3 regions of the Rhizobium sp. H4 genome follow, and region 2 is predicted to be linked to each of the others. Evidence: predicted binding sites of a transcription regulator. Region 2 holds the regulator's gene; each other region holds the start of a gene.
What was found. Region 2 encodes LexA, which represses DNA repair genes until DNA is damaged. Its sites were predicted from a motif close to TGTTCNNNNTGTGTTCNG; they were not measured.
Positions count from the first base shown of each region.

Region 1: a site for LexA is predicted at 2,824-2,841, ahead of C4N04_RS00505 (DUF5680 domain-containing protein). Genes of this name have one in related genera too.
Region 3: a site for LexA is predicted at 2,279-2,296, ahead of C4N04_RS21895 (metallopeptidase family protein). Genes of this name have one in related genera too.

Region 1 is NZ_PSOW01000001.1:95,973-100,525, forward strand. Features, by position in the region: gene dnaE (DNA polymerase III subunit alpha) at 1-2,373, opposite strand, end outside; gene C4N04_RS00505 (DUF5680 domain-containing protein) at 2,889-3,353, shown strand; gene C4N04_RS00510 (ABC transporter ATP-binding protein) at 3,370-4,053, opposite strand; gene C4N04_RS00515 (lipoprotein-releasing ABC transporter permease subunit) at 4,068-4,553, opposite strand, start outside.
Region 2 is NZ_PSOW01000003.1:210,550-215,102, forward strand. Features, by position in the region: gene C4N04_RS05950 (ComEC/Rec2 family competence protein) at 1-1,769, shown strand, start outside; gene lexA (transcriptional repressor LexA) at 1,750-2,469, opposite strand; gene C4N04_RS05960 (VOC family protein) at 2,666-3,562, shown strand; gene kdsA (3-deoxy-8-phosphooctulonate synthase) at 3,559-4,404, shown strand; gene eno (phosphopyruvate hydratase) at 4,546-4,553, shown strand, end outside.
Region 3 is NZ_PSOW01000014.1:155,567-160,119, forward strand. Features, by position in the region: gene C4N04_RS21890 (DNA polymerase Y family protein) at 1-1,402, opposite strand, end outside; gene C4N04_RS32230 (hypothetical protein) at 1,314-2,258, opposite strand; gene C4N04_RS21895 (metallopeptidase family protein) at 2,421-2,858, shown strand; gene C4N04_RS21900 (DUF1737 domain-containing protein) at 2,881-3,087, opposite strand; gene C4N04_RS21905 (CoA ester lyase) at 3,087-3,992, opposite strand; gene C4N04_RS21910 (hypothetical protein) at 4,106-4,339, shown strand; gene C4N04_RS21915 (glyoxalase/bleomycin resistance/extradiol dioxygenase family protein) at 4,447-4,553, shown strand, end outside.

The DNA of each region.
Region 1 (4,553 bases), on a different contig from region 2:
CATATAGGCCGTCTGGTAGGAGACAATGGCGTATGCGGCGGCATGCGACTTGTTGAAGCCGTAATTGGCGAACTTCGCCAGCAGTTCGAAGATATTGTCGGCTTGCGACTTCGATACGCCGTTCTTGACGGCGCCATCGACGAAGCGCTCGCGCTGCTGGTCCATCTCGGCCTTGATCTTCTTACCCATGGCGCGGCGCAAAAGATCGGCCTCTCCGAGCGAATAACCGGACAGCACCTGGGCGATCTGCATCACCTGTTCCTGATAGACGATCACACCCTGAGTTTCCTTGAGCAGGTGGTCGATCATCGGATGGATCGATTCCAGCTCTTCGTCACCGTGCTTGCGGGCGTTGTAGGTCGGGATGTTCTCCATCGGGCCCGGACGATAGAGCGCCACCAGCGCGATGATGTCCTCGATGCAGTCCGGTTTCATGCCGATCAGCGCCTTGCGCATGCCGGCACTTTCCACCTGGAACACGCCGACCGTTTCGCCGCGTGACAGCATCTCGTAGGTCTTCTTGTCGTCCAGCGGAATGGCCGCAAGGTCGACACTGATGCCGCGCTTGGCGACGAAATCGACGGCGACCTTCAGGACGGTCAGCGTCTTCAGGCCAAGGAAGTCGAATTTGACGAGGCCCGCCTGCTCAACCCATTTCATGTTGAACTGGGTGACCGGCATGTCGGAGCGCGGATCGCGATACATCGGCACCAGCTTGGACAGCGGCCGGTCGCCGATGACGATACCGGCGGCATGGGTCGAGGCATGGCGGTAAAGCCCCTCGATCTTCTGGGCGATATCGAGCAAGCGCGCGACGACCGGTTCCTTCGCCGCCTCCTCCTGCAGCTTCGGCTCCTCCTCGATCGCCTTGGAGAGCGGCGTCGGATTGGCCGGATTGTTCGGCACAAGTTTGCAAATCTTGTCGACCTGGCCGTAGGGCATCTCCAGCACGCGGCCGACGTCGCGGAGTGCGGCGCGCGCCTGCAGCGAACCGAAGGTGATGATCTGGGCCACCTGCTCGCGGCCGTACTTGGCCTGGACGTATCGGATCACCTCTTCGCGGCGGTCCTGGCAGAAGTCGATGTCGAAGTCCGGCATGGAGACGCGTTCCGGATTGAGGAAGCGCTCGAACAGCAGCGAAAACCGCAAGGGATCGACGTCGGTGATGGTCAGCGCGTAGGCGACCAGCGAACCGGCGCCCGAACCGCGGCCGGGACCAACCGGAATGTCATGCTGCTTGGCCCATTTGATGAAGTCGGCAACGATCAGGAAGTAGCCGGGAAAGCGCATGCGTTCGATGACGCTGAGCTCGAAATCCAGGCGCTCGCGATAATCCTTCTCCTCATAACCCGGCGACATGCCGAGGGTCGAAAGCCGCATGTCCAACCCTTCGACCGCCTGGCGGCGCAGTTCGCTCGCCTCGGCGCGCTCGGCCTCCTCGGCATCGTCGGTCGCACCGGTGAAGCGTGGCAGGATCGGTTTGCGCGTCTTCAACACGAAGGAGCAACGCTTGGCGATCTCGATCGTGTTCTCCAGCGCTTCCGGCAGATCGGCAAAGAGCTTGGCCATCTCGGCCCGGCTCTTCAGATAATGATCCGGCGTCAGGCGAAAGCGGCTGTCGTCGGAGACGATGGCGTTATGAGCAACCGCCATAAGCGCATCATGGGCGTCGTAATCGTCGCGCGTCGGAAAAAAGGCCTCGTTGGTCGCGACCAGCGGCAGGTCGTGGGCATAGGCGAGCCCGACGATCTTCTGCTCGTGCCGCTTGTCGTAGGTGCCATGCCGCTGCAGCTCGACATAGAGCCTGTCGCCGAAGAGACACTTCAGCATCAGCAGCCGCGCTTCGGCCTGGGCGGAATGGCCCTCCCTGATCGCCCCGTCGACCGGCCCCATCAGGGCGCCGGTCAAGGCGATCAGCCCTTCCGTGCCCGCCTCCTCCAGCCAGGAGGATCGGACATGGACGGCCTGATTGCCTTCACCGCCGAGATAGGCGCGACTGACGAGGTCGACCAGCCTTTCGTAACCGGCCCCCGTCGCGGCGAGAAGAACGATCGACGGCAGCTTGACCAACGCCTGCTGGCCGCCGCGCTTTTCGGTCTCCAGCCCGTCTTCCATGTCGATCGAGACCTGGCAGCCGATGATCGGCTGCAGGCCCTCGTCCATCGCCTTCTGAGAGAATTCCAGTGCGATGAACAGATTGTTGGTATCGGTTATGGCGATCGCCGGCTGGCTGTCGCCGGTCGCCTTGTAGAGGATCTTCTTCAGAGGCAGCGCGCCCTCGAGAAGCGAATAGGCGGAGTGGACCCTTAGGTGGATGAAGCCCGGCGTGCCGCCGGTCGCCTCACCCGTTGAACCCTTTGCCGTCTCCGCCATGATATGCCTTCCCAATCACCCGAATGAATCGGACGCATTGTCGGCATTGAGGGCGATGATGTCCAGAAGAAGTCCCGCGTCCGAACCGCATGACTACCATGCGATCCCCTGAAAACTTTAGATCGCGATGACGATCAGCGAGAAGCTGGCAACGAACATTGCGATGGAGGTGAATGCTGCGATATCACGGATCATGTCAGTCATTTGGCTCTCCTTTACTCGTTATGTTTTTAATCTGTTCCACATATGTTCGCATGTCAACAGGAATCTTTTCCTCCGTACTTGCGTTTGAAAAATGCCCGTCGCGTGCTGCGAATCGCGCGCGGCCTCGATGCCGGCGTTGAATATACCCGGCAACCGCGCCTGGCATTCCCAACCCGAGACGGATCGGCGCGGATCATCCAATGTCGGACGCGTTTGCTCAGAGAAACAAAGCGCCGCCCGCCATTTTGTTCTTCTTATGTTCTCACCGTCCTGCTATATCAATTCAGATGAGTCAGGGGAGGACGACGATAATGCTCGATACGGCGATGCTGAACGGCTTCATTGTCGAGGCCAAGGCGGCGACCTATGTCGGGGGTGGTGTGCCTCGCCTGCCCTGCCGGCCGGGTGCTCATGATATCGGCTATTTCAGCGGCGACTGGCGCTATCTCGACAGTTATTTCGGCGGCACGGATTTCGCCGGACAGGAGGTGGTGTGGATTGCCGATGAACCCGTCTGGGCGATGAATTATATCGGCTGCGTCATCGCGCCCGATCTCATCGACGGCAGTGCGGCCGGAACGGTGATCAAGGCGGCGCTCTCGGCAATGTATCGGGAAGGCCGGTTTCTTGGCGGAATGGAATTCGATCATCCACTCGGCCGTTATATCGACCGCAGCGAAGGCGGCTGCGACCGGTTCAACGGCCATGAATGCATCATCGTCGGCGGCCGCAAGGCCTATGCGCTCGACTATCGCGGCGGGCTGGTCATCCCCTGATCGCTGGGCCGATGCGCTAGAAGTCGACGATCTTGCCGTCCGAAATCGTCACGCGCCGGTCCATGCGACGGGCGAGTTCGTGATTGTGGGTGGCGATGAGGGCGGCGAGGCCGGATTGGCGCACCAGCGCCTCCAGCGCGTCGAAGACGTAAGCTGCCGTTTCCGGGTCGAGATTGCCGGTCGGCTCGTCGGCCAGAAGCAAGCTCGGCGCATTGGCGACGGCCCGGGCAATCGCGACGCGCTGCTGTTCGCCGCCGGAAAGCTCGCCGGGGCGATGGGCGCCACGATGGCCGATGCGCATGTAATCGAGAAGCTGGCCGGCCCGCTCGCCGGCTTCCTTCCAAGACAGCCCGGCGATCAGCTGCGGCATCATGATGTTTTCGAGCGCCGAAAATTCCGGCAGGAGATGGTGGAACTGGTAGACGAAGCCGATCTCGCTGCGGCGGATCGCGGTACGCTTCTCGTCGGAAAGGCCGTCGCAGGCGTGGCCATTGATGGTGACTTCACCGCCGTCGGGATGTTCGAGCAGACCCGCGACATGCAGCAGCGTCGACTTGCCGGTGCCGGAGGGAGCAACGAGCGCGACCATCTCGCCTTTCGACAGCGAGAAATCCGCGCCTTTCAGGATGGCGAGCAGCGTATCGCCCTGCCCGTAATGGCGCTCGACGCCGGTAAGCTTGAGAACGACGTTGCGTTTCATGAAGGCGGCATTCCTTATTCGTAGCGCAGGGCCTGCACCGGATCGAGCCTGGAGGCGCGCCAGGCCGGGAAGATGGTCGCGATGAAGGAGAGCGTCAGTGCCATGACGACGATCGAGATCGTTTCGCTGAGATCCATCTCCGCCGGCAGTTGGCTGAGGAAATAGACCTGCGGATTGAAGATTACTTCGCCCGAGATCCACGAGAAAAACTGACGGATGGATTCGATGTTGACACAGACGAGGACGCCGAGCAGTACGCCGGCGATGGTGCCGACGATACCGATCGCCGCCCCAGTCATGAAGAAGATGCGCATGATGGCGCCGGCGCTGGCGCCCATCGTGCGCAGAATGGCGATATCGCTGCCCTTGTCCTTCACCAGCATGATGAGGCCGGAGATGATGTTCAGCGCCGCGACAAGCACGATCAGCGTCAGGATCATGAACATGACGTTGCGCTCGACCTGCAGCGCCGAGAAGAAGGTCTGATTACGCTGTCGCCA
Region 2 (4,553 bases):
CCACCCTCAACGACTTTTCCTTCGGTGCCTATTTCGATGGCATCGGCGCCAACGGCTTCTTCTACGGTGCGCCCGAGAAAGTCGATGTGCAGGCGGGCCCGCAGGCTGCGAGATCGACATCCGACGCTCTGCTCGAACGGCTTTACCGGCTGCGCAGCGGCATCGGCGATCGTATACGCTCTATTCTGCCCGGCGACACGGGCGCTTTTGCCGCTGCTCTCGTGACCGACGAGCGGCGCGCCATCTCGAAGGAAACGACGGAGGCGCTGCGTCAGTCCGGCCTTGCTCATATCGTGGCGATCTCGGGCCTTAACATGGCGTTGTCGGCCGGCATCTTCTTCGTCGGTTTCCGGATGCTGCTCAGCCTCGTTCCGGGTGTCGCTCAAGCCTATCCGACAAAGAAGATCGCCGCCGCCGGCGCACTCGTCGCCGTTACAGCCTACTTCCTGATCTCAGGATTCGGGGTTTCGGCCGAACGCGCCTTCATCATGATGGCGATCATGCTGATTGCCGTCTTCTTCGACCGGCCGTCGATCAGCCTGCGCAATGTCGTTCTCTCGGCGCTCATCATCATCGCCATTTCACCCTCCGAAGTCCTGGGTCCGAGCTTCCAGATGTCCTTTGCCGCGACTTTGGCACTGGTATCGGGCTATCAGCTGTGGAAGGACCGGCGCGTCCGGGAAAACCCGTTGCTGAAGCTGCCGGTCCTGCGGCCGGTCGTGGCGGTCGCCGGTTTCTTCGGCGGCGTCTTCCTGACCTCGCTGATCGGCGGCTTTTCCACGGCGCTGTTTGCGGTCGAGCATTTTCATCGCCTGACAGCTTATGGCCTGCCGGCGAACCTTGCGACGATGCCGATCATCTCCTTCATCGTCATGCCGGCCGGGCTGCTGGCGATGTTGCTCATGCCGTTCGGCCTGGACGCTCCGCTCTGGACTGTGGTCGGCTTCGGCCTCGATCTGGTGATTGCGGTCGCCAAGACGGTGTCCGGCTGGGGCGGCGATATCGACCTCGGCCGTTTGCCCGCCTGGTATTTCGCCGTCGCCGTGGCAGGCTTTCTGCTGCTGACGCTGCTCCGCACCCGATTGCGCCATGCCGGCACATCGATCCTCGCCGTCTCGACGCTTATCGTGCTGATCCTGCCGGGTTCCCGACCGCCGGATCTGGTGATTTCCGAGGATGGTGGTCTGGTCGCGCTCGTCGCGACGGCGGCAATGGCTTCCAACCGTGAAAACCCGCCGGACTTCATCTTCGACCAGTGGCAGAGAGCGCTGGTCCTGCCGACGCACCACCCGCCGAAGATGCTGGATGGCCCTGCCATCCCGCCGCAGGGTGAGGACCGCCGCCTCAGGCTTTCCCGCGATCAGCAGAATGAGGCGAGGACGGCAATGGTGGCCGCCGCAGCCGGCGGTGAGGCAAATCGTTTTTCCTGCGTCAAGAAAGCCTGGTGTATCGCCAGGCTCGGCAATGGCCATGTCGTCGCCGTCATCGACAATGCCGCCTATCTCGGCCCGGCCTGCGACGCCAGCGAGATTGTCGTGACCGCGGTGCGCCTGCGTTTCGACCGCTGCCACTCGGGTGCGACACTCTTCACCGGCGAGACGCTGCGCAGGACCGGTTCCGTCGAATTGCGTTTTGCGCAGACAGGCCTCGAGGTCGCAACCGCATTCGATGCCTTGTCGCGTCCATGGATGCGCCATCGCGCCTATGATTGGCGCAAAGACGCTTTTACCGAATCAGCTCCGTTGGCTGTCAGTGATAACGGCGAATGAGGCCGACCAGCTTGCCCTGCACCTTGACCCGGTCAGGCCCGAAGATGCGGGTCTCGTAAGCCGGGTTGGCGGCTTCGAGGGCGATCGAGGCGCCCTTGCGGCGAAAGCGTTTCAGCGTCGCTTCCTCGTCGTCGACCAGCGCAACGACGATATCGCCAGGGCTTGCGGTGCTGCCGTTGCGGATAATCACGGTGTCGCCGTCGAAGATCCCGGCGTCGATCATCGAATCGCCCTTGACCTCCAGCGCGTAATGTTCGCCCGAGCCGAGCATATCCGCAGGAACGACGATGTCGTGCGTATTGTTCTGGATAGCCGAGATCGGAACGCCGGCGGCGATCCGGCCCATGACCGGCACGGAGACAGAGCTGCCGTTGTCGGCGATCGGCTTTGCGGCAGCGGGGGCGGCGACCGGCTGGGGCTTGCCGAGGCTGCCTTCGATAACGCTCGGTGAAAAACCGCGGCGCGGCTGAAGACTGGGGCTATAGGCCTCCGGCAGCTTGATCACTTCCAAGGCCCGGGCCCGGTTCGGTAGGCGGCGAATGAAACCACGTTCCTCCAGCGCCGTGATCAGGCGATGAATGCCGGATTTCGAGGCCAGATCCAGGGCATCCTTCATCTCGTCGAAAGAGGGAGGAACGCCGGATTCCTTCATGCGCTCATGAATGAAAAGGAGAAGCTCCTGTTGTTTGCGCGTGAGCATCGACGTCAGACCCCTGATTGAAACAAATCCAGAACGGACACTATATGTTCCATATGTGTTCCGCAAGTAGCTAAATTTCCGTAAAACTTCGCGCCAACTCGTCGAGATTTTTATTTTCATTCGCCGGATTGGCGCACATGTCTTGCATTGGGAATGGGGCTGTCGCACATCTCTTTGACGTGTCAGGAGGGATCCTATGATCGCACATTCCGCCAAGCCGCACCCGCTGGATCATGTCGTGCTGCCCGTCGTCAATATCGATCTGGCGCGCGAAAGGCTCGGCAAGCTCGGCTTTACCGTCGCCGCCGATGCGCGCCATCCGTTCGGAACGGAAAATGCCTGCGTCTTTTTCGCCGACAAGACCTATATCGAGCCGCTCGGCGTGGCGAGCGTCGAGGAGAGCGAGGCGGCGGCCCGTCAGGGGAATGTCTTCGTCGCCCGCAATCGTGCCTTCCGCTTCCGCTGCGGCGAGGAGGGCCTTTCGGCGCTGGCCTTCCTCACCGAGGATGCCGGCCTCGATCATCGGCGATTCGTCGGCAACGGCGCGAGCGCCGGCGAGATGTTGCAGTTCAGCCGGCCGATGCGAATGCCGGACGGTTCGGAAAGCGTCGGCAGCTTCAAACTGGCCTTTTCAAGCGATCTGCGCGCGCCCGACTTCTTTCTCTTCACCTGTCAGCGCATCAATTCGTTCCCGGCCGACCGCGCGGCGCTGGAGGCGCATGCCAACGGCGTGACGGGCCTTGCCGAGATCGCGCTTTGTGCGCCGGAGCCGGCTGCGTTTGCCGCCTTCGTTGGTCTTGCCGTCGGGCAAACGGCGGTGGAAAAAACCGGTTTCGGCATGAATATCGCGGCATCGAATGCCAAGATCAGCCTGATGACGCCGGAAGGGCTGGAGGCCTATTTCGAGCCTGTCGTCTCCTCCGCCGATCGTGGTCTGCGCGGCCGGGCAATCCTCTTCACCGTTACCGATCTTGCCGTGACAGAAGCGCATTTGGCTGCTAACGGAGTGACATACACACGCAAGAACAATCGCATTCTGGTGAAGCCCACGCCCGGGCAGGGCGCGCTTTTTGCCTTCGAGGAACCACGATGAGCACTGATACAAATTCCGAGGTCAAGATCGGCGAAGGCGAAGGCCAGGTCACCTTTTCCAATACCGGCCGCCTGTCGCTGATTGCCGGCCCCTGCCAGATGGAGAGCCGTGATCACGCTTTCATGGTCGCCGGCACGCTGAAAGATCTCTGCGCAAAGCTCGGCATCGGCCTCGTCTATAAGAGTTCCTTCGATAAGGCGAACCGCACCTCACTCTCGGCCGAGCGCGGCATCGGGCTTGAAAAGGGCATGCAGGTCTTCGCCGACCTGAAGCGGGAATTCGGCTTTCCCGTCCTGACCGACGTCCACACCGCCGAGCAATGCGCCGAGGTGGCGGAGGTGATCGACGTTCTGCAGATCCCCGCCTTCCTATGCCGCCAGACGGATCTTCTGATCGCTGCCGCCAAGACGGGCCGCGTCGTCAACGTCAAGAAGGGCCAGTTCCTCGCCCCCTGGGACATGAAGAATGTCCTGAAGAAGCTCAATGCCAGCGGCAATCCGAACGTGCTGCTGTGCGAGCGCGGCGCCTCCTTCGGCTACAACACGCTGGTTTCCGACATGCGCTCGCTGCCGATCATGGCGGCGATGGGCGCGCCCGTCATTTTCGATGCGACCCATTCCGTCGCCCAGCCCGGCGGGCAGGGCGAGTCCTCCGGCGGCCAGCGCGAATTCGTCGAAACGCTGGCGCGCGCAGCCGTGGCGACGGGTATTGCCGGTGTCTTTCTCGAAACCCACCAGGACCCTGACAACGCTCCGTCCGACGGCCCGAACATGGTCTATCTCAAGGACATGCCGCGACTGCTTGAGAAATTGCTTGCGTTCGATGCGGTTGCCAAGGCTTGACGTTCAACAGGTTGACACGACCGTGGTTTAGGCCACTTCAGAACGCCGGTACGAAGGCTGGAAATTGCGGCATTGTAATTTGCACGCCTTCGATTATGACAGGCTTCGAACGATTGATCACCCACCGAGCAGGAAGAACCCATGACTGC
Region 3 (4,553 bases), on a different contig from region 2:
CCATGGCAATCCGCTCCGGACCTTCGCTTTTTGCCACTTGATGCTGCATACGCCGCCAGCGAAAGATTTGCGGCGGACCATCGGGCACTTCGGCGAGTACGGTCTCGACCGGCTCCGGCGTTGCAAAAAGCCGCAACGGGCGCTCTTGGCGGAAAGGAAGAGAAGCCTTCTGCTCGGCTTTCCTACGTCTTGAAAGATTGTCCATCGTCGGAACCGCGATGACGGCGCGTTCCGGCACATGGCTCTCGCGGAGTTGGAAACTTTGCAGACAATCCTCACCCAGCCGAGCGGAGACACGGTCGACGAAAGCCGAAAGGGAGATTTCTCCCTGACGATCGCCTTCGAAGTCAGCCTGCGCTTCGTTGAAGGGATCATGCCGCAACACATTCAGCCGCACGATCTCGAAACCATAACCGGCATCGAGATCGTCATAGACCGCCTGCAGGCGCTCGGAAAAAAGCCCGGCGATAAATTTCGGTTCGCGAAGCGGTTGCGAAGCGCCGACGGAAATACGGAAGACCCTGCCGTCGACGCGGAAGAGCACCAATTCGAACACCCGCCCGCCGGCGCCTCGTGCCTCCAGCGACGGCTGCAGCGACACGGCGACCTGCCTGGTGACGGCAAGGATCTGTTCTTCAGTTCCGATTGGCTCGATCAGGCGGCTTTCGGCCGAAAGGCTGGCGACCGGACGACGGGGCGAAACCGCTTCCTCTTCATGTCCCAGCGCCTGGTCGAGACGCAGCAGCAATTCCGGCCCGAACCGGCGGGTCAGCGGTGCCCGCGGCGCATTGATGATGTCGCCGATATATTTCAGACCGAGCTTCTTCAGCGCATCGACGGTTTGCCCCTGCAGCCGCAAAGCTGCGATCGGCAAGGACATCAGCACTTGCTCCGTCTCCTCATCCTCGATCACGCCGCTTTGCCCGAAACGCGACACCGCCCAGGAAAGACCCGGCGACGATGAGATCGCGCCGCGCGCATCGATCCCCATGTGAAACAGCCGCGACAGAACATCCTTGAGAAGCGCCTTTTCGCCGCCGAAAAGATGCGTGCAGCCGGTAATGTCGAGAAACAGGCCGTCCCTGCCGTCGAACGCCACCAAAGGCGTATACCGGTCGCACCAGTCGGCAATTGCCTCCAGCAGCCGGCGGTCGGCCGCCGGATCCTCTTCCACCACATCGAGCGTCGGATACATGGCGCGCGCTTCGGCCACGCCCTGTTCCTTCTTCAGCCCCAGCCGCTCGGCCAATTCGTCCAGTGCCGTCAACCGCATGGCATTGTTGAGCTTGCCCGAACAGACGATGGACGGCGCCTCAGGACGCCCTTTCGAACGCCAGGAGGGCCCCCATCGCCTGCGGGCGATACGATCGGTTGGCAGATGCGGGAAGCTGAGCGCCAGAATGCGCTGAGTGTTCGCCTGGAGGACGAAGGAGGTTTGGTTCGGAGACAGGGAAAAATTCGCGTTCATGGGGGTTCCACTCCAGGAGAAAGGAGAGCGGGGCCGGATTGCGGCTCTTCTCCAGCGTGAGACGGAAAACCGGATTGCCGATACTGCCGGCAAGCTTCGATCCATCCGGCAACGGCCGCAGACCAGACGGTGCCGGTTCGACATGCAGGCGCAAGGCCGCACTGCTAGCCTCCTCCGCTCCTGCCTGCCGCAGAAGAAAGAGCGGACGACGGGCAGCATGCGCCCTGAGACTGAGCCTGCGGCTTTCGGTCAGGCCGAAATGCGCAGGGTTGCCCCGCACTTCGAGGATGACGGCCGAGAAAGCAGCGCTTTCCACCGCTGCCTCCGCGAGCCAGAGCGCTTCGTCCAGCTTGCGCGGCGCGGCATGGAGATATCGTTCCGGACTCAACCCGAAATCCCGAAGCCCGGGAGCATAGGGACGGCCGGCCTCCAACGTGCCGACGGCATCGCCGATCCAGAGCAACGGCATAAGCCTGCCGGCATCTGATTCCTGTTTCTGCAGCCGCGCGGCAACAGCCATCGCCAGCCCGCTTGCCGCGCCCGCATCGCGAGACAGCGCGGAGCGGAATTCGGTAATCCCATCGAGGGGCAGGCCGCCTTCCAGCGCCCTATCGACAAACTCCACCCCAAACGGCAAGGGGGGCAGAATGCGCTCCTGGCGGGTCTTGCGTCCTTGCGCCAAGGCTTCCTGCTCCGCGGCCGCAAGCGCCGGCGCGGGCTTTCCCTCCAACTTAGCGATGGTTTCGCGGAGCGCAAAAAGCCGCTCGCGCGCCAGGGCGTTCTGCGCCATGGCGTTTCTCCGATCCGTCTTGTTCCTGTTATGTTCTTATGGATTCCAGAGAGCGGAAGAAGAGTCAACAACCATTTTCTATGAATTTATTCCTGCCTTTGATTCCGCACTCGAAAATCGGCGATAAAGGTTCTATATGGGCCCGCAAAGGAAGGAACATTCATGGCCCGCATAGACCAGAGCGATGATTGGCGGGACCGCCATGCGCCGACGATCAGCACTTTCGAGTCGCTGGCCATGGAGGCCTATAGCCATCTGCCCGATGAATTCCGTCAGCTGACGACCAACCTCACGATCGAGATCGAGGATTTCCCCGATGACGACGTTTTCGAGGACATGGCGCTGGAAACCCCTTTCGACCTGCTCGGCCTTTTCGAGGGCAGGGGCATTTCCGAACGTTTCACGGTGGAAACCGGCGAGATGCCAAACCGCATCCGCCTCTACCGGCGCCCCATTCTCGATTACTGGGCGGAGAATGACGAGACGCTCGGCGATATCATCACCCACGTCCTGATCCACGAGATCGGCCACCATTTCGGGCTGAGCGACGATGATATGGAGCGGATCGAGGCCAGCGCCGAGGAAGCCGCGGAGCGTTAGGCGTCTATCCTGGAATTAAGTCTTACTGCTCGGAGAGTTTCATCTCCGGATCGTAATCCTTGCCTTCGACAGTCTTGACGACGGCCTGGCCGCACTGCATCGCGCCGGTTGCGGCATTGAAGGCATAGGTCGGCGAACCCTCCAGCGACCAGCCCTTGTTGAGGGCGGCGGTGACCTTGTGGCAGAACGAGGCGTCGTCGGGACCGGTCAGGAAGCGGTAGAGTTTCATCAGGCGGGCTTTCTTGCAGATATCAGGCGAGCTTTATGAACCAGAGCCTCGGCCTGGACAAGATGCAGCCGTTCGATCATTCGCCCGTTGGCGTTGATGACATTGAGGCCCCTGGCGTCAGGATCGGCAAAAGCTGATATGACCGCCTCGGCTTCCGCAATCTCCTCCGCACTCGGCCCGAAATGCCGGTTGGCGGGCTCGATCTGCGAGGGATGGATCAGCATCTTGCCGGCAAAACCCATGGCGCGGCCCTGGCCGCATTCGGCGTCGAAGCCTTCGGCATCCTTGAAATCATTGAAGACGCTGTCGATCGCATCGAGCCCATAGGCCCTGACCGCAAGGACGACCTGCATCAGCCACGGCACGAGATAGCTCCGTCCCGGCTGGGGAAGCACGCCCGTTTCCTTGCGCAGGTCATTAAGCCCGACGACGAGACAATCGAGCCTTGCACCCGGCGTGCGGCCGGCTCCGGCGATCGCTCCGACATTCAGCACGCCGCGCGGTGTCTCGATCATCGCCCAGATGCGCAGCGCCTCCGGCGCCTCCGCATCGGCAAGCAGATCGCTGATGTCAGTCACATCGCCAGGTTCGTCCACCTTCGGCAGGAGAACGGCGTCGGGCAAAAGCGCCTTGACCAGATCGAGATCCGCCGCCCCGAATTCGGATGACAAAGAATTGATGCGGATGATCCTCTCCTTGCCCTCAAGCGGCGGCCCGGCAAAAAAGCCGCGTAGATTTTCCCGCGCCTGCCCCTTCTTCTCGGGCGAGACGGAATCCTCCAGGTCGAAAATAACCGCATCGCAATCAAGGGAATGGCTCTTTTCAAGCGCCCGGAGATTCATGGCGGGCACGCTCAGCACCGAGCGGCGCAGATGCAGGGAACGGAGAGGTATGGTTCGGCTCATCACTCATTAGTGCCAAGCTTCGCAAAGCCCGGCAAGACAACAAAAAGCCATGCTTGCCTTGCAGAGAGAAAAAAGAAGGACCACATTCCTTTCTGTAGAAAGGTATCAAACCCATGCAGAACATTCGCTCCATCTTCTTCATACTTGCCGGCGCCACCGTTTTTGTCGCCATGCTGCTTCTCACCTTTTCGGTGACGCTTGCCGTCGGCGGCATCCTGACCGTGCTCATGGTCGGCCGCGCCCTTTCGATGAAGATGAAGCCCGCTCCGGTCCGCGCCAAGGCAAATAATGGCCAACGCGAAATGCGCATCTGGAATGACGGCCGCGGCACGATCATCGACCTCTGAACTGCTTTCCAGAAAAAACTGACCGACACTGTCGGATCATGCTTCCATGATACGTCTTTGAAGCAGCCAGGCATTCCGCCGGCGCTCAGAAACGATGGAGGACGAGCATGGATACGACGACGGAAAACAATCCGGTTAAAATGCCGCCGGTCAAGAATGGCCTGCTGCCCTATCTGACGGTCGATGGCGCGGTGAAGGCCGCGGAATTCTACAT